One region of the Streptomyces sp. NPDC002701 genome, then DNA from elsewhere that is predicted to be linked to it. Evidence: riboswitches for the same ligand, from Rfam matches in the RefSeq annotation. Region 1 holds a riboswitch; each other region holds the start of a gene.
What was found. Region 1 has a riboswitch for thiamine pyrophosphate ahead of thiC (phosphomethylpyrimidine synthase ThiC). Riboswitches for the same ligand answer to the same signal wherever they lie in the genome.
Positions count from the first base shown of each region.

Region 2: another riboswitch for thiamine pyrophosphate. It lies ahead of ACFYXC_RS24455 (thiamine ABC transporter substrate binding subunit); the one in region 1 lies ahead of thiC (phosphomethylpyrimidine synthase ThiC).
Region 3: another riboswitch for thiamine pyrophosphate. It lies ahead of thiO (glycine oxidase ThiO); the one in region 1 lies ahead of thiC (phosphomethylpyrimidine synthase ThiC).

Region 1 is NZ_JBIAQL010000005.1:166,697-174,214, forward strand. Features, by position in the region: gene ACFYXC_RS16535 (metallophosphoesterase) at 1-1,078, shown strand, start outside; gene ACFYXC_RS16540 (hypothetical protein) at 1,262-2,134, shown strand; gene thiC (phosphomethylpyrimidine synthase ThiC) at 2,287-4,161, opposite strand; TPP riboswitch at 4,154-4,310, opposite strand; gene ACFYXC_RS16550 (YibE/F family protein) at 4,382-5,815, shown strand; gene ACFYXC_RS16555 (SsgA family sporulation/cell division regulator) at 5,870-6,310, opposite strand; gene ACFYXC_RS16560 (IclR family transcriptional regulator) at 6,410-7,213, opposite strand; gene ACFYXC_RS16565 (DUF5326 family protein) at 7,431-7,518, opposite strand, start outside.
Region 2 is NZ_JBIAQL010000009.1:192,066-199,583, forward strand. Features, by position in the region: gene ACFYXC_RS24440 (hypothetical protein) at 40-285, opposite strand; gene ACFYXC_RS24445 (DUF6233 domain-containing protein) at 282-611, opposite strand; gene rlmN (23S rRNA (adenine(2503)-C(2))-methyltransferase RlmN) at 741-1,847, shown strand; TPP riboswitch at 1,877-1,982, shown strand; gene ACFYXC_RS24455 (thiamine ABC transporter substrate binding subunit) at 2,065-3,168, shown strand; gene ACFYXC_RS24460 (ABC transporter permease) at 3,144-4,835, shown strand; gene ACFYXC_RS24465 (ABC transporter ATP-binding protein) at 4,838-5,872, shown strand; gene ACFYXC_RS24470 (LAETG motif-containing sortase-dependent surface protein) at 6,062-6,754, opposite strand; gene ACFYXC_RS24475 (LOG family protein) at 6,899-7,518, opposite strand, start outside.
Region 3 is NZ_JBIAQL010000001.1:983,696-991,213, reverse strand. Features, by position in the region: gene ACFYXC_RS04235 (Rv2175c family DNA-binding protein) at 3-374, opposite strand; gene ACFYXC_RS04230 (NAD(P)/FAD-dependent oxidoreductase) at 778-1,941, opposite strand; gene ACFYXC_RS04225 (hypothetical protein) at 2,074-2,475, opposite strand; TPP riboswitch at 2,527-2,639, shown strand; gene thiO (glycine oxidase ThiO) at 2,637-3,953, shown strand; gene thiS (sulfur carrier protein ThiS) at 3,956-4,156, shown strand; gene ACFYXC_RS04210 (thiazole synthase) at 4,160-4,954, shown strand; gene pknB (Stk1 family PASTA domain-containing Ser/Thr kinase) at 5,108-7,063, shown strand; gene ACFYXC_RS04200 (deoxyribonuclease IV) at 7,128-7,518, shown strand, end outside.

The sequences.
Region 1 (7,518 bases):
CGACCGGTCCGCCGAGCCGTACGACCAGGCCGCTGACCCGTACGTCGGCCCCGCTGACCCGTACGCCGGGCCGGCCGACCCGTACGTCCGGTCCGGCCCGTACGCGGGGCCGCCGCCCCACGGCGAGGGCGGCGCCCCGGCCGAGGTGCCGGAGGGTTACACGCCGACGGAGCGCGATCTGCCGGTCATCAACCGCGGTGACACGGTTCAGGTGCCGGTCGAGCCCGAGGCCGGTCGGACCCCATCGCCCGACGAGGGGCCGGGGCCGCTGTACGTCGTCGGCGACGTGCACGGATATCTCGACGAGCTCGTCGCCGCGCTGCGCGAGAAGGGGCTCATCGACGCCGAGGCCCGCTGGGTGGCGGGTACCTCGCGGTTGTGGTTCCTCGGCGACTTCACCGACCGCGGGCCCGACGGCATCGGCGTCATCGACCTCGTCATGCGGCTGTCCGCGGAGGCCGCCGCGGTGGGCGGCTACTGCAAGGCGCTGATGGGCAACCACGAACTGCTGCTGCTCGGCGCCAGGCGGTTCGGGGACACCCCCGTCAACTCCGGCGCGGGTACCGCCACCTTCCAGGCCGCCTGGCTGCTGAACGGCGGTCAGAAGACCGACATGGAGCGCCTCCAGGACCACCATCTGCAGTGGATGGCCCGCCTCGACGCGATGGAACTGGCGGACGGGCATCTCCTCGTGCACTCCGACACGACCGCCTATCTCGACTACGGCGACTCCATCGAAGCGGTCAACGACACCATCCGGGAAACCCTCACCCGCCATGACGCGGACGAATGCTGGGACCTTTTCCGCAAGTTCACCAAGCGCTTCGCGTTCCGCGACGACGGCGGCGCCCAGGCCGTGCGCTCCTTGCTGGAGACGTACGGCGGTTCGCGCATCGTCCACGGTCACAGCCCCATTCCGTACCTCCGCGGCGATGTCGGTTCGGAGGACGGCGGGGACTCGTCGACGCCACGGGTCGAAGAACCCCACGTGTACGCCGACAAGCTCGCGATCGCGATGGACGGTGGCGTGACCATGGCCGGAAAGCTACTGGTCCAGCAACTTCCCCTGGATGGTTGAGCGTTTACGGGGCACGTGTCCCTGAATGAAGGACGCGTGCGGTCCGGTGGCAAATTCTGGAAACCCCCTGTCACCCTGTGCCGTCACCGCTCTACCATCGGATTATCCGTAGCAGGCTCCCCTCCGTTTCTGCCCGACGGCTCGTCAGCATGCCGAGCCACCAGCCCTACGGAGCATCGGGGGATGCACATGAACAGCGTTCCGCAGCACCTGCTGAGTGAGGACCGCCAAGAGTACGAGCGGATCCTCGACGAGGCGCTGCGCTCCGCACCACACCGTCCGGAACTCGCCGCCGTGGGTCAGCGGCTCAATCCCGAACAGCTGCGCACGATGGCGCTCAACGCCACCGCACTCATCACGGCGGCCGCGGCGACCGAGTACCAGCACTATGTGAAGGTCCGCGAGGAACTGCGCCAGCCGGCGCCGTCCACCCCACCCGTCCGCGAAGGATCCTCCAGTTCCTCGGATCCGGGTACGAGCGCGGTGGGGCTCGCCACCACCATGGGGGAGGTGGCCGAGACCGCCGGGGCGGGTGCCGCCGCGGTCGTCGCCGTGCTCGCCCCTGTCCTCGCCGGCACGGCCGCGGCGATCTTCCTGCTCGTCGGCTACATCCTGAAGATGCTCGACCCCCAGCCGGGCATCGCCCAGACCCTCCTCACCACCGGATGGGTCTTCGGCGCCGTCACGGCGGCCACGATCCTGGTCGCCGCGGTCTGCCTGCTGCTCGCCGCCCTGCGCAACGGCGCCAGTTCGCTCCAGGCCGGCGTGCACGGCGAACACAGCGAGGAGGTCGACCGTGCCAGGCACGCCTGGCACGACGCTCTCCTGGAGCACGGCATCATGCCGTTCCTCAAGGAGGCCCTCGCGGACCCGGGTACCGCCGCCCTCGGTCGTACGAAACCGTCGGCGCCGGTCAGCCGGATGCCGCAGCTCGGCTACAACCGCCCGGGTTTCAGCAGCCCCGACGGCGGCCCGGCAGCGGGCCCGCGCCCCAGTTTCTCGAGCCCGGACTTCAGCAGCCCGGACTTCGGGGGGCCGGAGCACGCTCCCGAATAAGGGAGGGGTCCGCCTGCCAAGACTGATCGACGACGGAAACCCGTCGTCGATCTTTTCTTGGCCCGCGGTAACGGCGACGAGGTGACCCCGGCGGCGTGGCGGCCGGCGGGGTCACCCGGTCCGGACAGGCGGAGCGGGCGGGTGTGCCCGGGTCAGTCGGCCAGTGGCAGGTAGACCCGGTTGCCCGCGGCGGCGAACTCCTTCGACTTCTGGAGCATCCCCTCGGCGACCTCCTCGGCCGAGGCTCCCGCTGCCGCCGTACCGCCGAACTGCTCGGTGATGCTGTGGCTGATCTTCATCGAGCAGAACTTCGGCCCGCACATGGAGCAGAAGTGCGCCGTCTTGGCCGGCTCGGCCGGGAGCGTCTCGTCGTGGAACTCCCGGGCCGTGTCCGGATCCAGGGCCAGGTTGAACTGGTCCTCCCAGCGGAACTCGAAGCGGGCGTCCGACAACGCGTCGTCCCACTCCTGCGCGCCCGGATGTCCCTTGGCGAGGTCCGCCGCATGGGCCGCGATCCTGTAGGTGATGACACCCGTCTTGACGTCGTCACGGTTGGGCAGGCCCAGATGCTCCTTGGGCGTGACGTAGCAGAGCATCGCCGTGCCCCACCAGGCGATCATCGCGGCTCCGATACCGGAGGTGATGTGGTCGTACGCCGGCGCGATGTCCGTCGTCAGCGGACCGAGCGTGTAGAACGGAGCCTCCTCGCAGATCTCCTGCTGGAGGTCGATGTTCTCCTTGATCTTGTGCATCGGGACATGCCCGGGGCCTTCGATCATGGTCTGTACGTTGAAGCGCTTGGCGACCTTGTTGAGTTCTCCGAGCGTCCGCAGCTCCGCGAACTGCGCGGCGTCGTTGGCATCCGCGATCGAACCCGGCCGCAGACCGTCGCCGAGCGAGTAGGTGACGTCGTAGGCGGCGAGGATCTCGCAGAGCTCCTCGAAGTGCTCGTACAGGAACGACTCCTTGTGGTGCGCCAGGCACCATGCCGCCATGATCGAGCCGCCACGCGAGACGATGCCGGTCTTGCGGTTGGCTGTCAGCGGGACGTACGGGAGGCGTACACCCGCATGGACGGTCATGTAGTCGACGCCCTGCTCGGCCTGTTCGACGACCGTGTCCTTGTAGACCTCCCAGGTGAGTTCCTCGGCGCGCCCGTCGACCTTCTCCAGCGCCTGGTAGAGGGGGACCGTCCCGATGGGCACGGGGGAGTTGCGCAGCACCCATTCCCGGGTGGTGTGGATGTTGCGGCCGGTCGACAGATCCATGACCGTGTCGGCACCCCAGCGGGTCGCCCAGGTCATCTTCTCGACCTCCTCCTCGATGGAGGAGGTGACGGCGGAGTTGCCGATGTTGGCGTTGACCTTCACCAGGAACCGCTTGCCGATGATCATCGGCTCGATCTCCGGATGGTTGACGTTGGCCGGCAGAACAGCCCGGCCCGCCGCGATCTCCTCGCGTACCACCTCGGGGGCGACGTTCTCCCGGATGGCCACGTACTCCATCTCCGGCGTGATCTCGCCCCGCCTCGCGTACGCGAGTTGGGTGACTGCCTGCCCGTCACGGCTCCTGCGGGGCAGACGCGGGCGCCCCGGAAAGACCGCGTCGAGGTTGCGCAGTCCACCGCGCGGTGAGGTGTGCTTGATCCCGTCGTCCTCGGGCCGCACGGGACGGCCCGGGTACTCCTCGGTGTCGCCACGGGCGATGATCCAGTTCTCCCGCAGGGGCGCCAGTCCCCTGCGCACCTCCGTGTCGACGGCAGGATCGGTGTACGGGCCGGACGTGTCGTACAGGGTGACCGATCGGCCGTTGGTGAGATGCACCTGACGGACCGGCACGCGCAGGTCGGGGCGCGAGCCCTCGACATACGCCTTGTGCCAGCCGATGGACCTTCCGGCGTCGCCGTTCTCCGGCGGGGCAGTTGCCCCACCGCTCTCGGGTGAGGCGGATACCTCGGTGCCATCGGTCGGGGCGAGCGCCCCGTTCGTCTGGCTGGAGGCAGGCGTGCGTACGTCCTTGTCGGTCATGAGACCTACTCCCTACGCCGGCATTACCCGGTAACAGGTTCGGCGGTCGACGCAGCGTTTCCCGTCCGGCGATGTTCCACGTGAAACATCGCGGATACGGAGGTCAGCGCCCTCTCAGCCCGGTGCTCCGAGCTCCCGCGTGTGCAAAGGTGCTTCCACGCTAGCGTCACAATGGGCGCGGTGAACAGTGGGCCCCTCTCGTTCTTGCGATGATCGGTCGGTGACCACGACGCAGCAGCCTCCACTTCCACCGTCCGAACCGCCCCACGGACAGGGCCCCGACGGCCATGGTCCCGGCGGCGGTGGCGGCGACGGACCTGTCGGCGACGGGCACGGTCACTCGCACAACCACGGCCCCGCGGCCCCGGTCTCCATGCACCTGCGCAAGATCATCGCCGCGGTACTGATCCCCTTCGCCGCGGCGGTCGTGATCGGTCTCGCGGTGCTCTGGCCCGGCGGCGCCCCCGAGCACGAGCGCACGGGTGTCGGCTTCGACCGGCAGACCCAGCAGGCCACCGTGACGAAGGTCGACAAGGTCGACTGCAAGTCGGTGAACGCCTCGGGCGGGACTCCGACCGGCGACACCTCGACGGCCGAGGGCTCGTCCGCGCAGCAACAGGCTTCGGGCACCTGCAAGAAGGCGACGGTCCGGGTCGACAGTGGCAAGGACAAGGGACGTACCTTCACCGAGATCGTCCAGCCGGACTCCTCACGGCAGCTGGAACAGGGCCAGGAGGTGATCGTCGCGTACGCACCCGATGCCCCCAGGGAGCTGCAGTACTCGGTCACCGACGTGAACCGCAAGCTCCCGATGGCGCTGCTCGCCGGTATCTTCGCCCTCGCCGTGGTCGTGGTGGGCCGGATGCGCGGTGTCATGGCGCTGGTCGCGCTGGCCGTCAGCTTCCTGATCCTGACGTTCTTCATCCTGCCCGCGATCCTGCAGGGCTCGAACCCGCTGGTCGTGGCGGTGGTCGGGGCCAGTGCCATCATGCTGATCGCGCTCTACATGTGCCACGGCCTCTCCGCCCGGACGTCGGTCGCGGTGCTGGGCACGCTTCTGTCCCTGCTGCTGATCGGGCTGCTCGGCTCCCTGTTCATCGACTGGGCCGCACTGACCGGCAACACCGACGACAACACCGGCCTGATCCACGGGCTCTACCCGTCCATCGACATGAGCGGTCTGCTGCTGGCGGGTGTCATCATCGGTTCGCTCGGAGTGCTCGACGACGTCACGGTGACGCAGACGTCGGCGGTCTGGGAACTCCACGCGGCCAACCCGGCGATGGGCTGGCGAGGGCTGTACCGGGCGGGCATCCGCATCGGCCGCGACCACATCGCGTCCGTCGTCAACACGCTCGTCCTCGCCTACGCCGGCGCGGCGCTCCCTCTGCTGCTGCTCTTCTCCATCGCGGAGAGCAGCGTGGGGACGGTGGCCAACAGCGAACTGGTGGCGGAGGAGATCGTGCGCACGCTCGTCGGCTCGATCGGGCTGGTCGCCTCGGTGCCGGTCACGACGGCTCTCGCGGCCCTGGTGGTGTCGGCGGACCGCCCGGGCGGCACCACCCCGGTCGAACAGGCGCCGCCCCAACCCCAGCCGCAGGCCGGCTCACGGGCGCCGCTGCGGGGCGGGAGCGGTCGCCGCCGCAAGCACTGAGCACGACTCGCACCGACCCCGCGATGTTCACCTCGCACTGCTCACCCCGCGCTGTTACCCCGCGCTCTGTTCCTCCGCCAGGATGCGGTCCAGGGCCTCGTCCAGGTGGGTGTCGAAGTCGGCGAGGGAGCGTTCCTGCCCCAGCGGTACCAGGCGGTCCGTACGGTCGAGGAACGCCAGCAGGGGCGCCGTGCCGCAGCGGAAGCGGGCCTGGTCGGCGCCCACCTGGAGCCGGATCAGCACGTCGCCGAATCCGTCGGTGTCGGAGGGAGCGATGTGGACGTCTCCGTCCCCGCACGGGCGGCCCACCCCGTCGATCAGCAGTTCACGGCCGAAGGCCCAGGTCACCGGGGCGTCGCCCGGCAGGTGGAAGGTCAGACGCACGGCATAGGGATCACAGGTCTCATAACGCAGCTCCACCGGAATTCGGAAGGAGAGCTCCTCCGAGACGACGAAGCTCATCATGACCTCTGCCTGTACTACTGACTCGCGCATCGCCTACCCCGTCGTCTGCCGTCCATGGCCGGGAATCGTCCACCCAAACACTTCTGGCATCTTGCTCAACGTGTACACCAGATCACAAGGAGTGAGTTTTCAGATGCTGATAGAGAGGGCGAGAGTTCCCAGCAGTCCGCTGATCCCGCTCTGCAGTCGGCGTGCTGCCGGCAGCAGCCGATCGACCTGGTGGGACGGCATGGAGATGGCCACCGCGGCGGCCGTACCGCCCATCGTGATCGGGATCGCGGCACAGACCGCGCCCAGCGCGTACTCCTGATGTTCGATCACGGGCTGCATGCGCCGAGTCGATTCGAGACGCCGCATCAGGGCCTGATCGTCACGCACCGTATACGGCGTGACGGCCTGCACGGGATAGCGGTCGAGATGGTCCCTGCGCGCCTCGTCGTCCAACTGGGACAGCAGGCACTGGCCGATCGCGTGCGCGTGCCCCGTCTCCCGGAAGTCCGCCCACTCCTCGACCGCCGGGTTGCCTGGGGTGTCGGCGACGCACTGGACCTCGATCTCCCCGTCGCGGTAGACCGCGTAGTACACCGGGGCACCGACCGAATCGCGCCACCTCTCCAGCGCGTCGGCCATCGCGCTGCGACGTTTCTGCTCGGCGCCGCTGCCGCTCAGGCGCTCGGTGGCCTCGCCGAGGAAGAACAGGCCCTTCTCGCGCCGCAGATATCCCTCGTGCGCCAGGGTGCGCAGCAGGTGGTACGCCGTGGGGAGGGCCAGCCCGGCCTCGCGGGCCAGTTGCTTCGCGGGCGCTCCGTGCTCATGACGGGCGACGGACTCAAGAAGACGCATCGCGCGCCGCACCGAGCCGATGAGGGTCGTGGGGTGCGGTTCGGAGGGGAAAACCTGCGGTCCTGCCGGCGCGGTGTCAACCGTGGCCAAGGGTCACTCCCGAAGCACGAGGGGGGCCGCCCGCGCGGGGGTATCACGGGAGGGATCGGAACGCCGCTCGCGAGGGTCACCCCCGCGTCGAGTTCCGGACTTTAACCGTCTGCCACCGATCGCTCACGGTATGCGTCGAAAACTTCCCCCACCCGAGGGAACTGTGGACCCCTGCTTCCGGTGACTCCGGCGGCCAGCCCCATCCCCGTCCGACCGCCTACCAGTCACTCCTGGCCGACGAGCCCGACATGAACTTCCGTACGACGTAGATCAGTCCACCGACCAGTGCCACGAACACCAGCAGC
Region 2 (7,518 bases), on a different contig from region 1:
GCGACGCGGTGTACGGCGGGCGCCGGGGCCGGGGCGGCGTCAGCCCTGGCCGCCGTACTCGTGGGGACGGCCGCCCTGCCACTCCACCCACTGGGGATCGTCCAGCAGTTCCCCCGCGTCCGGCAGGCCCGCGCGGCGCAGGAACTCGACCACGTCGGCATCGCTGTGGGCGAGACCGGCGACCTGGGCGCGGATGGACACGCGGCGCCCACGGCCACCCGTCGGACGGTGCACCACGATGGGCGCCGTGCCCGTTCCCTCGGACTGCGGCCGCTCGCGGTTCACAGCACACCGAGCCCGGTGTCGGGACGGCAGTAGGGGCACGCCGTGACGCCGTCCTCCGTGATCGCGCGGAGGGCCTGGTCCCGGCCCAGCGGTTTCGTGTTCTTGCCCGCCATGCCGCAGTCGTCCGTATGGACGGAGTCGGGGGCGGGCCGGCCGCCCGCCCGTCGCATGGCGAGCCTGTACCCGAACGCGGGTGACGGCAGCGTGCGCGCCGCACGCGCGGTGACGACCTCCTGCCGCTCCAGCTCGGCGATGGTGTCGTCAGTGCGGCGGAGCTGCCAGACCAGCCATTCGCGGACGCTGCGCAGGCGATCGAGACGAGACACTTTTTCGGACACGAGTTCGATTCTAGGTCCTGATGCGACTCCTGGGACAGCACCCCCACCGAAGCCCGGCCCGAGCCGGGCAACCGGCGGCCCGGGTCACACGAATCGATCTGCGACACTGGTACAGCCATGCCTAAGCCCGGAGAACTTACATTCGTCGCCCCCCGCGGAGCCAAGAAGCCGCCGCGGCACCTTGCCGATCTCACGCCTGCCGAGCGTAAAGAGGCCGTTGCCGCGGTCGGTGAGAAGCCGTTTCGTGCCAAGCAACTCTCGCAGCACTACTTCGCGCGGTTCGCGCACGATCCGGAGCAGTGGACCGACATCCCGGCCGGGTCGCGCGCCAAGCTGCAGGAGGCGTTGCTGCCCGAGCTGATGACGGTCGTGCGGCATCTGTCCACCGACGCGGACACCACCCGCAAGACCCTGTGGCGGCTCTTCGACGGCACCCTCGTCGAGTCCGTGCTGATGCGCTACCCGGACCGGGTCACCATGTGCATCAGCTCACAGGCCGGCTGCGGGATGAACTGCCCGTTCTGCGCGACCGGGCAGGCCGGCCTCGACCGGAACCTGTCGACCGGCGAGATCGTGCACCAGATCGTCGACGGGATGCGGGCCCTGCGCGACGGGGAGATCCCCGGCGGTCCGGCGCGGCTGAGCAACATCGTCTTCATGGGCATGGGCGAGCCCCTCGCCAACTACAAGAGGGTCGTCCAGTCCATTCGCGCCCTCACCGACCCGGAGCCGGACGGGCTCGGACTGTCGCAGCGCGGTATCACCGTGTCGACCGTCGGTCTCGTCCCCGCCATCAACCGGTTCTCCGACGAGGGCTTCAAGTGCCGCCTCGCCATCTCCCTGCACGCGCCGGACGACGAGCTGCGCGACACCCTCGTACCGGTCAACACGCGGTGGAAGGTCCGGGAGGTGCTGGACGCCGGCTGGGAGTACGCGGCCAAGTCCGGGCGGCGCCTCTCCATCGAGTACGCGCTCATCCGGGACATCAACGACCAGGCGTGGCGCGGTGACCGGCTCGGGCGGCTGCTCAAGGGCAAGCCGGTGCACGTGAACCTGATCCCGCTGAACCCGACGCCCGGCTCCAAGTGGACCGCCTCGCGGCCCGAGGACGAGAAGGCGTTCGTCGAGGCGATCGCCGCCCATGGTGTGCCCGTCACCGTCCGGGACACCCGTGGTCAGGAGATCGACGGGGCGTGCGGGCAGCTGGCGGCCACCGAGCGGTAGTCTGGCAGCGTTCGTACCGACACATCTTCATATTCCGACAGGGGAGCGCCACAGCGCTGAGAGTGCGGGAGAGCCCGCAGACCCTCTGAACCTCGCCCAGGTCATTCTGGGTAGGAAGTTCGGTCACTACTCAAGCTGTTGCGCCCTGCCCGGGACCGACCGAGGTCCCGGGCAGGGCCGCGTCTCTTCCTGGACAACCCAGGAGGAACCAGAACCAGTGCGTACCACGAGCATCACCCACCGGCTCACCGCCGCCGTCGCGGCCACCGGGCTCGGCCTCGTCGCGCTCAGCGCGTGCGGGTCCTCCGACTCCGGGGACGGGGGTTCGGGCGACGAGGGCTCCGGGACCGTGACCCTCGTCAGCCACGACTCCTTCGCCTACAGCAAGGACGTCCTCAAGGCGTTCGAGGAGGAGTCCGGCTACAAGGTCAGGGTCCTCAAGGACGGCGACGCCGGGCAGGCCGTCAACAAGGCGATCCTCACCAAGGACAACCCGCAGGGCGACGTCTTCTTCGGCGTCGACAACACCCTGCTCTCGCGCGCGCTCGACAACGGGCTGTTCCAGTCGTACGAGGCCAAGGGAGCGGACCTCGTCCTGCCCGAGTACCGGGTCGACCCGGACAGGCACCGCGTCACGCCGATCGACTCCGGTGACATCTGCGTCAACTACGACAAGACCTACTTCAGTAAGCGTGACCTGGCGCCGCCGACGTCCTTCGACGATCTGATCAAGCCCGCGTACAAGAACCTCCTCGTCACCTCGAACGCCTCGACCTCCTCGCCCGGCCTCGGCTTCCTGCTCGGCACCGCCGCGAAGTACGGGGACGACGGGTGGGAGGACTACTGGAAGAAGCTCAGGGCCAACGGCGTGAAGGTCGTCGACGGCTGGGAGCAGGCATACAACGAGGAGTTCTCCGGGTCCGCCGGCGGCAAGAAGGCCAAGGGCGACCGGCCGCTCGTCGTCTCGTACGCCTCCTCCCCGCCCGCCGAGGTCATCTACGCCGACCCGAGGCCGAAGACCGCGCCGACCGGTGTCGCGGACGGCACCTGTTTCCGGCAGGTCGAGTACGCGGGGCTGCTGAGCAACGCGGAGAACGCGAAGGGCGGCAAGGCGCTCGTCGACTTCCTGATCAGCAAGAGGTTCCAGGACGACATGCCGCTCAACATGTTCGTGTACCCGGTCCGTGAGGGCGCCCGGGTGCCCCAGGAATTCGTGAAGTTCGGCCCGCAGGCCGAGAACCCCGAGACCCTGGACCCCGCCAGGATCGCCGACAACCGTGACGAGTGGGTCAAGTCATGGACCTCGCTCGTACTGAAGTAGAGGCGCGGCCGCGCGCACACAGGCGTACGGGGAGCGCGGCGCGGCTCGGTCTCATGGCCGTGCCCGTCGCGTTCTTCGGGCTCTTCTTCGCCTATCCGGTCGCGGCGATCACCGCCCGCGGGCTGCGTACCGGCGGGAGCTGGCGGTTCGGGCGGATCTGGGACGTGCTCGCCCAGCCCGACATCCGGCACGTCCTGTGGTTCACCACCTGGCAGGCGCTCGCCTCGACCGCGCTCACCCTGCTGATCGCGCTCCCCGGCGCGTACGTCTTCGCGCGCTTCGAGTTCAGGGGCAAGCAGGTGCTCCGGGCCGTCGTGACCGTACCGTTCGTGCTGCCGACCGTCGTCGTGGGCACGGCCTTCCTGGCGCTGCTCGGCCGGGGCGGACTGCTGGACGACCTGTGGGGCGTACGCCTGGACACCACCGTGTGGGCCATCCTGCTCGCGCACGTCTTCTTCAACTACGCGGTCGTCGTCCGTACGGTCGGTGGCCTCTGGTCGCAGCTCGACCCGCGGCAGGAGGAGGCCGCACGGATGCTCGGCGCCTCACGGTTCGCGGCCTGGCGCACGGTGACGCTCCCGGCGCTCGGCCCGGCCGTGGCCGCCGCCGCACTCATGGTCTTCCTCTTCACCTTCACCTCCTTCGGCGTCGTGCAGATCCTCGGCGGCCCCACCTTCTCGACGCTGGAGGTCGAGATCTACCGGCAGACCTCGGAGATCTTCGACCTCTCCACGGCCGCCGTGCTGACGATCATCCAGTTCGTGGCCGTGGGCGCGATCCTCGCCGTCCACGCGTGGACCGTACGGCGGCGGGAGACCGCGCTGCGGCTGGTCGACGCCGCCACGACCGCGCGACGGCCGCGCGGGGCGGGGCAGTGGACCCTGCTCGCCGCTGTCCTCGCCACCATCGCCGTCCTGCTGGTCCTGCCGCCGGCCGTCCTGGTCGCGCGCTCGTTCGACGCCCCGGGATTCGGCTACTACAAGGCACTGACCAGCGACGAGGGCGGTCTGTTCCTGGTGCCGCCGATCGACGCCGTCGGCAACTCGCTGCGGTACGCCCTCGCCGCCACCGCCATCGCCCTGCTGATCGGCGGACTCGCGGCCGCCGCCCTCACCCGCCGGGACGCGGGACGTCTCGTACGGGGCTTCGACGCGCTGCTCATGCTGCCGCTCGGGGTCTCCGCCGTGACCGTCGGCTTCGGTTTCCTCGTCGCGCTCGACGAACCGCCGCTGGACCTGCGCAGCACCTGGATCCTCGTGCCCCTCGCGCAGGCGCTGGTGGGTGTCCCCTTCGTCGTACGGACCATGCTGCCGGTGCTGCGGGCCGTGGACGGGCGGCTGCGCGAGGCGGCGGCGGTGCTCGGGGCCTCGCCCTGGCGGGTGTGGCGCGAGGTCGATCTGCCGATGGTGCGGCGGGCGCTGCTGATCGCGGCCGGGTTCGCCTTCGCCGTGTCACTGGGCGAGTTCGGCGCGACCGTCTTCATCGCACGGCCCGACAACCCGACGCTGCCGGTCGCCGTGGCACGGCTGCTGGGACGGGCGGGCGAGCTCAACTACGGGCAGGCCATGGCCCTTTCCACCGTCCTGATGGTGGTGTGCGCGGTGGCGCTGCTGGTCCTCGAACGCCTTCGCACCGACCTTCGCTCCGACCGGACGGGAGAGTTCTGAAGATGCTCGAACTGGAAGGGGCGACCGTACGGTTCGGCGGGCGGGCCGTGCTCGACGACGTCGGTCTCGATGTCGCCGAGCAGGAGATCGTATGTGTGCTGGGGCCCAGCGGCAGCGGCAAGTCGACGCTGCTCAGGGCCGTCGCCGGGCTGCAGCCGCTGGACGGCGGGCGGGTGTTCCTGGACGGCCGTGACCTCGACGGCGTGCCCGCGCACAGGCGGGGCGTCGGCCTGATGTTCCAGGACCACCAGCTGTTCCCGCAGCGGGACGTCGCCGGGAACGTGGCCTTCGGGCTGCGGATGCGCGGCGAGTCGAAGCGGCAACAGGCCGCTCGGGTCGGTGAGTTGCTGGAACTCGTCGGTCTGCCGGACTCCCACCGGCGGGCCGTGGCCTCCCTCTCCGGCGGCGAACAGCAGCGGGTCGCTCTTGCCCGGGCGCTCGCTCCCCGGCCCCGGCTGCTCATGCTCGACGAGCCGCTCGGCCAGCTCGACCGCTCGCTGCGTGAACGGCTCGTGATGGAACTCCGCGAACTGTTCCGCGAGTTGGGCACCACCGTGCTCGCTGTCACGCACGACCAGGGTGAGGCATTCGCGCTCGCCGACCGGGTCGTCGTGATGCGGGACGGACGGATCGCCCAGTCGGGTACGCCACTTGAGGTCTGGCAGCGTCCGGCGGACGCGTTCGTGGCCCGGTTCCTCGGCTTCGAGAACGTGACCGGGGCGACCGTCTCGGGTGAGGTGGCGGACACCCCCTGGGGCAAGGTGCCGGTGCCCTCCGGCACCCCGCAGGGCGAGGTCACGCTCCTCGTCAGGCCGGCGGGCGTAGGGCTCGTGCCGGCCGCGGAGGGGCTGCGCTGCGCGGTGGCCGCACGGACCTTCCGGGGCACTCATGTGGCCCTGCGGTTGCAGCCCGAGGGCGCGCCGCGGCTGGAGGCGGCGTGTGCGCTGCGGGATGCGCCGGAGACCGGGGACGAGGTGGGGGTGGCGTTCGACGCCGCCGAGATCGTCGTGCTCGCCGGGGCCCGGGGCGCGGCCTAGGGGGTGCCCGGCCGGGGCTCGGGGGCGAGTGGCTCGTCGCCGGTGATGAGGGTGCGGGTTGGTGGGGGCTGAGCGCGCAGTTCCCCGCGCCCCTTGCGGGGCGGGGTGGGGCTCGGTGTGGGTGGGGGTCGGTGTGGGTGTGGCCCGCTTCCCTGGGTGGGGGCGGGCCACTGGTGTAGCTGGTGGGTGTCAGCGGTTGTTCGATGCGCCGCGGCGGCGGAGCGCGAACATCACGCCGGCGCCGGCGGCGACGAGCGCCGCCGCTATGCCGACGATGGCACCGGTGTTGGAGCTCGAACCGGTCTCGGCGAGGTTCGACTCACCCGCGGGCGAGGGGTTGTTGTCGCCGGTCGACGCGGCGGGGGAGCTCGCCGACTCCGCGGGCTCGGAGGGCTCCGAGGAGCCGGGGGCCTCCGAAGGCTCCGAGGGGGAGGACGGCTCCTCCGAGGGCGACGGGGTCGCCGGAGGCGTGGACGTCTCCGGGGACTCGCACGCCTCGGACGGAGTGACGAGGTTGGGCTTGATGTCCTCGTCGACCTGGTTGCCGGCCTTGACGTGGATGCGGTAGGTCGCGTTCGGCTTCCAGTCCTCGGAGAAGTCGATGGTCACGCCTTCGCGCGTACCTTCGACGACCTGTTCGCCGACGAGCTTGGCGTCGGCGTTGTTCGACTGGAGGAAGACGGAGACCGTGGCCTTGACGCCCGACGGGTCCTTGTCCGTGACGCTGATGACGCCCTTGGTGCCGTCGCACTTGGCGACGGCGGAGAACTCACTGATGTTGCAGGCGAGCGCGTTGCCGGCCAGGCCGAGCGTGAGCGCGGCCGAGGCGGAGGCAACTCCGAGAATGCGCACGGAACGTGCGGTACGGCGAGATATGGACACGATTGCCCTTCACGGGATGCACAAAAACGAGGGGGGTGGTGGGGGGCTGCTGTGAAACAGCAATCCCAGACGCCTCACAGGTTTATTGGGCACCGTCTCCCGTTGTCAATCCGTGTGTCCGTCTTGACCCTTGGCTTTTAGGTTTCATTTACGTGACAGACGGTCCAGCGCCTCCGGCACCTCCTCGATGCGGTCCACGAGGGCGATACGGGACTCCATCGACCTGTCCCGGGCGAGGGCCTGGAGCAGCGGCCACACGGGCAGACGCTCCGTCCAGTGGGCGCGGTCCACCAGCACCATGGGGGTCGGTTCACCGCGGGACTCGTAGTAGTTGGGGGTCGCGTTGTCGAAGACCTCCTGGACCGTTCCGGCGGCGCCGGGCAGGAAGACCACGCCCGCGTTCGAGCGGGCCAGCAGGCCGTCCTCGCGGGTGGCGTTGGCGAAGTACTTGGCGATGTGCGAGGCGAAGGCGTTCGGCGGCTCGTGGCCGTAGAACCAGGTGGGGACGCCCACCGAGGTGTTGCCCTTCGGCCAGCGGTCGCGCACCGCGAAGGCGGCGCGCGCCCAGTCGGTCACCGACGGGACGAACGAGGGCGCCTTGGCGAGGATCTCGCACGCCTCGTCCAGCATGCCGTCGCGGTACGGGGCCGCGTACGCGCCGAGGTTCGCCGCCTCCATCGCGCCGGGGCCGCCGCCCGTCGCCACCGCGAAACCGGCGCGGGCGAGCGCGCGGCCGAGCCGGGCCGCGCCCCCGTACACGTCCG
Region 3 (7,518 bases), on a different contig from region 1:
GGTCAGACGGCGAGCGCCTGGGCGCGGCGCTTCACCTCCGTGCCGCGATTCTCGCTCAGGGCCTGCGCGGGCGTACCGGGCAGGCTCTCGTCGGGGGTGAAGAGCCACTCGAGCATCTCTTCGTCGGAGAAGCCGTCGTCCCGCAGGAGCGTCAGGGTGCCGGACAGGCCCTTGACGACCTTCTGCTCGTCCGCGTCGACGAAGGCGGCGGGGACGTGCAGCGCGCGGTTCTCACCACGGCGTACGGCGATGAGCTGGCCTTCCTTGACCAACTGCCGGACGCGCGTCACCTCGACGCCGAACTGTTCGGCGATGTCGGGGAGGGTGAGCCAGGCGGGGACGAGAGCATCGATCTTTGCGTCAATCTCGGTCACGGACACAAGCGTGCCATCTCCCACTGACACTCGGTACCCGGGCCGGTCGACCGGGTCACGGCCGACCGGCCCGGTGCCGGTCCGGTCTCCCGTCCCGGGCCACCGCCGGGCGGTCGGTCGCCCGCGCCCTTTAGGGGGCGCTGCGCGTCCCCGCTCAACCCCGGCGGCCGTTCGTCACCTGCGGCCCAGTGGGGGCTGGGCGCGCAGTTCCCCGCGCCTGGGCGGGGGCCGGGGGTCCTTCGTGGGGCGCGGTGCGCAGTTGCTCGCGTGCCTGGCGGGGGCGTCTGGTGGGGCGGTGCTGGGTGGGGGCTCGGCCATTTCGGTGGGCTGTGGCCCGGTAGGGGCGCGGGGAACTGCGCGGTCAGCCCCCACCCGCCCGCGGTCGACGGGACAACCCGCGGCGCTACGCCGTCGCCTTCTTCAAGGGACGGGTCGGGTCCGGGAGCAGGGTGGGGTCCATTCGGGTGCCCGATTCGATCAGGCGGCGGCCCTGCGCCAGGTCCCGGGGCCGCCCCACGGCGAGGACGGCGACCAGCCGGCCGTCCCGGAGCCAGCACACCGACCACGCGGGCCCGTCCGGCCCGCCCCGCCACACCATGGTGTCGGCGGACCCGTGATGCCCCGCGTACTGGACGAAGCGGCCGAACTGCTCGGACCAGAAGTACGGCACCGGATCGTACGCGGCGAGCGTCTCCCCGACGATGTTCGCCGCGACCGTGCGCGGCCCCTGCAGCGCGTTGTCCCAGTGGTGGATCAGCAGACGCTCCCCGTACCGGCCCGACGGGAAGGAGGCGCAGTCGCCGACCGCGTACACGTCCGGGACGGAGGTGCGCAGACGGTCGTCCGCGACGACCTCCCGGTGGGCGCCCAGTTCGACGCCGGAGCCGGTCAGCCAGGCCGTGGCGGGCCGCGCCCCGACACCGACCACGACGGCGCCCGCGGGCAGCCGCGACCCGTCGTCCAGGACCACCGCGCCGGGCTCGACGCGCTCCACGCGCGCGTGGGTGCGCAACAAAGCCCCGCTGTCCGCGTACCAGGCGGCCATGGGGGCGGCCACCTCGGCGGGCACCGCGCCGACGAGCGGCCGCCCGGCGGCCTCGACGACGGTCACCGCGCAGCCCGCCTCCCGGGCCGCCGTGGCGAACTCCGCGCCGATCCAGCCCGCGCCCACCACCACGATGTCGTCCTGCCGGGCGAGAACCGGCCGCAGCCGCTCGGCGTCGTCGAGGGTGCGCAGCAGATGGACACCCGGTACGCCGTCGGCGCCCGGCAGCCGGATCGGTTCCGCACCCGTGGCGACGACCAGGACGCCGTACGGGACGGCGCCCTCGGCCGTGTCGAGTTCACGCCGGTCCGGGCGCAGGCCGGTCACTTCGAGCCCCAGGCGCAGCTCCACGTCGAGGGAGGCGAAGTCGACGTCGAAGGCGGAGCTCTCGGCCTTGCCGAGCAGCACGGCCTTGGACAGCGGCGGCCGGTCGTACGGCTGGTGCGGTTCCGCGCCGATCAGGGTCACGGTGCCGGTGAAGCCCTGTTCCCGCAGGGCCACGGCCGTCTGCACGCCGGCCATGCCCGCACCGACGATCACGACGCCGGGTCGCCCCGCCGGACCTGCTCCCTGTGTCAGCTCACTCACCCGATCACCTTAGGCAGTCGGGCAAATCGTCGGTCAGGGCCGCGGCCGGTGAGCTGTCACACAGCGTCAGCCCCGGGCGGCCTCAGAGACATCGCCGGCGGTGGAGTCCTCGGCGGCCTCAGCGGCCCCGGCGGCCACCTCTTCGACCACGCTCGTCCCGCTGCCCTCCTGGGACTCCCACTCCCAGGTCTCCTCCAGCCGGACCCTGCCGTCGGAGGTCTCGGCGACGAGGGACACGCAGTGCCCCGAGGAGGTGGTGCCGTCCGCCTTCAACTGCACGTAGCGGAAGTCGAGCCGGTCGCCCTCCCGGGTGCCCACGAGGTGGCCGCGGACGACGTCGCCGCCCGCGTACTCGGCCCAGATCTCGCCGTCCTGCTCGTGGTAGGCGAACCGGGTGCGCGTACCCACCTGACCGGGGGCCTGGTCGGCCACGGGGGCGAGAACGAGTCCGTCGAGCGAGCGGGCCATGCGGGGCGCTCCCTTACTGCGGTGCGGGGCGAAGAGCTAGGGTGGCCAACGTAGAGCACTCGCGGGAGCCCGGACGCACCGGGCTGAGAGGGAGGCTGGGCGGCCTCCGACCGTACGAACCTGATCCGGGTCATGCCGGCGAAGGGAGGGGCTGGACGCCCATGTCGCGTACATCGCAGGCATCTTCACCCGACGAACCGATCACCACCGGACCGGTCGCCGACGAACCGATCACCACCGGACCGGTCGCCGACAAACCGGTCACCACCAGACCGGTCGCCGACGCACCGCTCACCACCAGACCGGTCGCCGACGTCCTGGTCGTCGGGGGCGGCATCATCGGGCTGGTCACCGCCTGGCGGGCCGCGCAGCGCGGATTCACCACCGCGGTCGTGGATCCCGGACCGGGCGGCGGCGCCGCGCAGGTCGCCGCCGGGATGCTGGCCGCCGTCACCGAGCTGCACCACGGCGAGCAGACCCTGCTCGGGCTCAACCTGGCCTCGGCACGGCGCTATCCGGACTTCGTCGCCGAGCTGACCGAGGCGACCGGCCAGGACCTCGGCTACCGGCGGTGCGGCACGCTGACCGTGGCACTCGACGCCGACGACCGCGCCCATCTGCGGGAACTGCACGCCCTGCAACAGCGGTCGGGCCTGGCGTCCGAGTGGCTGAGCGGCCGCGAGTGCCGGCGCCTGGAGCCGATGCTCGCGCCCGGCGTGCGCGGCGGGCTGCGGGTGGACGGCGACCACCAGATAGATCCCCGGCGGCTCGCCGCGGCCCTGGTCACGGCCTGCGAGCGGGCCGGAGTGGTCTTCCACCGGACGCGGGCCGGGCGGCTGACCGTCACGGCGGGCCGGGCCACCGGAGTCGTCACGACGGACGGCACCGGGCTGTCCGCGGGGCAGGTGGTCCTCGCCGCGGGCAGCCTCAGCGGACGCCTCGCGGGCGTGCCCGAGGACGTACGGCCCCCGGTCCGTCCCGTGAAGGGGCAGGTGCTGCGGCTGACCATGCCGCGGCCCGGCGCGGTCCTGCCGGGCGGGACCGCGCCCTTCCTGAGCCGGACGGTGCGTGCCGTGGTCCGCGGCAGCCACGTCTACCTCGTGCCGCGCGAGAGCGGCGAGCTCGTCGTCGGCGCGACCAGCGAGGAACTGGGCTGGGACACCACGGTGACCGCGGGCGGCGTGTACGAACTGCTGCGGGACGCCCACGAACTCGTCCCCGGCATCACCGAGCTGCCGCTCACCGAGACACAGGCCGGACTGCGGCCCGGCTCCCCCGACAACGCGCCCCTGCTCGGCCCGACCGCTCTGCCCGGTCTGCTGCTGGCGACCGGCCACCACCGCAACGGCGTGCTGCTCACCCCGGTCACCGGCGACGCCCTGGCGCACGCCCTGGCCACCGGTGAGCTCACGGACGAGGCGCGCCCGTTCACCCCCGGGCGGTTCAGCGCCGCCGCACTCACGGAGCAGCCCGTATGAACATGACCGTCCTCGTCAACGGGGAGCGGCGGGAACTCGCCGCCGACACCGCCCTCGACACGCTCGTCGCCACCCTCTGCGCGGCCCCCTCCGGCGTCGCCGCCGCGCTCAACGAGACCGTCGTCCCGCGCGCGCAGTGGCCCGGGACCCTCCTGCGCGAGGGAGACCGCGTCGAGGTCCTGACCGCGGTCCAAGGAGGCTGACCCATGGCCGACGACCCCTTCGTCCTCGGCGGTACGTCCTACACGTCCCGTCTGATCATGGGCACCGGCGGTGCCCCGAGCCTCGACGTCCTGGAGCGCTCGCTCGTCGCCTCCGGCACGGAACTGACGACGGTCGCGATGCGCCGCGTGAGTCCCGGCGCCCACGGCTCGGTCCTCTCCGTGCTCGACCGGCTCGGCATCCGCGTGCTGCCCAACACCGCGGGCTGTTTCACCGCCGGGGAGGCCGTGCTGACGGCCCGCCTCGCGCGCGAGGCGCTCGGCACGGACCTGGTCAAGCTGGAGGTGATCGCCGACGAACGCACCCTGCTGCCCGATCCGGTCGAACTGCTGGACGCCGCCGAGACCCTCGTCGACGACGGCTTCACGGTCCTCCCCTACACGAACGACGACCCGGTCCTCGCGCGGAAGCTGGAGGACGTGGGGTGCGCGGCGGTCATGCCGCTCGGATCGCCCATCGGATCGGGGCTCGGGATCCGCAACCCGCACAATTTCCAGCTGATCGTGGAGCACGCGCGCGTGCCGGTGATCCTGGACGCCGGAGCCGGTACGGCGTCGGACGCCGCGCTCGCCATGGAGCTGGGCTGCGCCGGTGTGATGCTCGCCTCGGCCGTGACCCGGGCCCAGGAGCCGGTGCTCATGGCCGAGGGGATGCGGCACGCGGTCGAGGCCGGACGGCTCGCGTACCGGGCGGGACGCATTCCGCGCCGGCACTTCGCCGAAGCCTCCTCCCCGGTGGAGGGAACAGCGCGCTGGGACCCGGAACGGCCCGCTTTCTGAGAATGGGCCGGAAACCCGCTTGAACATGCGTCCGCACCGGTACGCCGTCCCGCGGCGACCGGCGTGCGAGGTGCGTCACAGCTCGGCTTCAGTACCGCCCCGGAATCGCCCGGCCGGGCGGCTCCGTCAGTGGCGGCTCGTAGACTCACCAGCGTGGACACGACCCTTCAGGACCCTTCCCCAGCCTTCGGCGGCCGGGGAGACCCCATTGTCGGGCACGTGCTCGACGGCCGGTATCACGTCGACGCGCGCATCGCGGTCGGCGGGATGGCCACGGTCTACCGGGCCGTGGACACCCGCCTCGACCGGGTGCTCGCGCTCAAGGTGATGCACCCGGCCCTGGCCGCCGACGCCTCCTTCGTCGACCGCTTCATCCGTGAGGCCAAGTCGGTGGCGAGGCTCGCCCATCCGAACGTGGTGCAGGTCTTCGACCAGGGCACCGACGGCGCCTACGTCTATCTGGCGATGGAGTACGTGGCCGGCTGCACCCTGCGCGACGTGCTGCGCGAGCGCGGGGCGCTCCAGCCGCGGGCCGCGCTGGACATCCTCGAACCGGTCCTGGCCGCGCTGGGCGCGGCGCACCGCGCCGGTTTCGTGCACCGCGACATGAAGCCGGAGAACGTCCTGATAGGGGACGACGGCCGGGTGAAGGTGGCCGACTTCGGTCTGGTACGGGCCGTGGACACCGTCACCCACACGACCGGGGCCGTGCTCGGCACCGTGTCGTACCTCGCGCCGGAGCAGATAGAGAGCGGCACGGCCGACCCGCGGGTGGACGTGTACGCGTGCGGCATCCTGCTCTTCGAGATGCTGACCGGCGACCGGCCCCACTCGGGGGACTCACCCGCCGCGGTGCTCTACAAGCACCTGCACGAGGACGTGCCCCCGCCGTCGGCGACCGTGCCCGGCCTGGCTCCCGAGCTGGACGCGCTGGTCATGTCGGCCACCGCGCGCGACCCCGGGCTCCGCCCGTACGACGCGGTGGCGCTGCTCGCGCAGGTCCTGGACGCGCAGAGCGGCCTCGGCGACGACCAGCTCGACGCCGTCCCGCCGGGGGCCGTCGCCACGGACCGCCGGGGCAGCGAGGACCGTACGAGCGTGATCCCGCGCTCGCTGTCGGTGCCGCGGCCCCTCCCGGTGAACGAGGACGACGCGGAGCTGCACCGCACGAGCTTCCTGCCGTCCCCGCCGCCCGAGCCCCCGCGGCGGCGCCGCGGCCTGGCACCGCGGCGGGGCCCGCTCGCGATCGTCGCCGTGGTGCTGCTGGTCCTCGGCCTCGGCGCCGGGGTCTGGTACATCAACTCCGGCCAGTTCACCAAGGTCCCCGCGGTGCTCGACAAGACCGAGGCGCAGGCCACGCAGCGCCTGGAGGACGCCGGCCTCGAAGTGCGCACCGTCAAGAAGGCGAACAGCGACACGGTCAAGGCCGGCCGGGTCATCAGCAGCGATCCGCAGGCCGGTGCGCGCATCCGCGCCAACGACTCCGTGACGCTGACGGTGTCCAAGGGCCCGGACATCGTGCGCGTGCCTGACCTGGGGGGCTTCGCGCTCGACAAGGCCAGGGAGCGGCTCCGGGACGAGGGCCTGGAGGCGGGGATGGTCACCAAGGCTTTCAGCGACGAGGTCACCGCGGGTTACGTGATCAGCACGAAGCCGGGGGCGGGCACCGAACGCCGTGGCGGTTCGGCGATCGCGCTCGTCGTCAGCAAGGGCAGCCCCGTGGACGTGCCCGACGTGCTCGGCGACGACCTGGACGACGCGAGGACGGAGCTGGAGGAGGCGGGCCTGACCGTCGAGGTCGCCGCCGAGCGGGTCACCTCCGAGCATGACGCCGGTCAGGTGGCCGCGCAGACGCCCGAGTCCGGACGGGAGGCGGCGCGGGGCGACACCGTCACGCTGACCGTGTCCAAGGGCCCGGAGATGATCGAGGTGCCGGACGTCACGGGCGACAGCGTCGACGACGCGCGGCAGGAGCTGGAAGCGGCCGGCTTCGAGGTCGAGGAGGACCGCGGTCTGCTCGACCTCTTCGGTGACACGGTCAAGGGCCAGTCGACGGAGGGCGGCGACACCGCCCCCAAGGGCTCGACGATCACCATCGAGATCGGCTGAGCACCGTCGGACCGTGGGGACGGCCGCCGACGCGGTGTCCGGGGCCGCGTGACACCCTTGGAGGGTGAGCATCGAGCAGTCCCGCAACCCCGTCGGCGGGCATGTCCCCGTCGCCGGAGGTCTCGCCTCCGTAGGTCTGGCGTACGCGCGCGACCTGGCCGCCGAGACCCTCCAGGTCTTCGTCGCCAATCCGCGCGGCTGGGCGACACCGCCCGGGAACCCGGCCCAGGACGAGGCGTTCCGCGCGGCCTGCGCCGCGGAGTCCCTGCCCGCCTACGTGCACGCGCCCTACCTGATCAACTTCGGTTCGCACACCATGGCGACCGTGGAGCGGTCGGTGGAGTCGCTGCGGCACTCGCTGCGCCGGGCACGCGAGATCGGCGCCCTGGGCGTGGTCGTGCACACGGGCTCGGCGACCGGCGGCCGGGAGCGCCCGGTCGCGCTGCGGCAGGTAC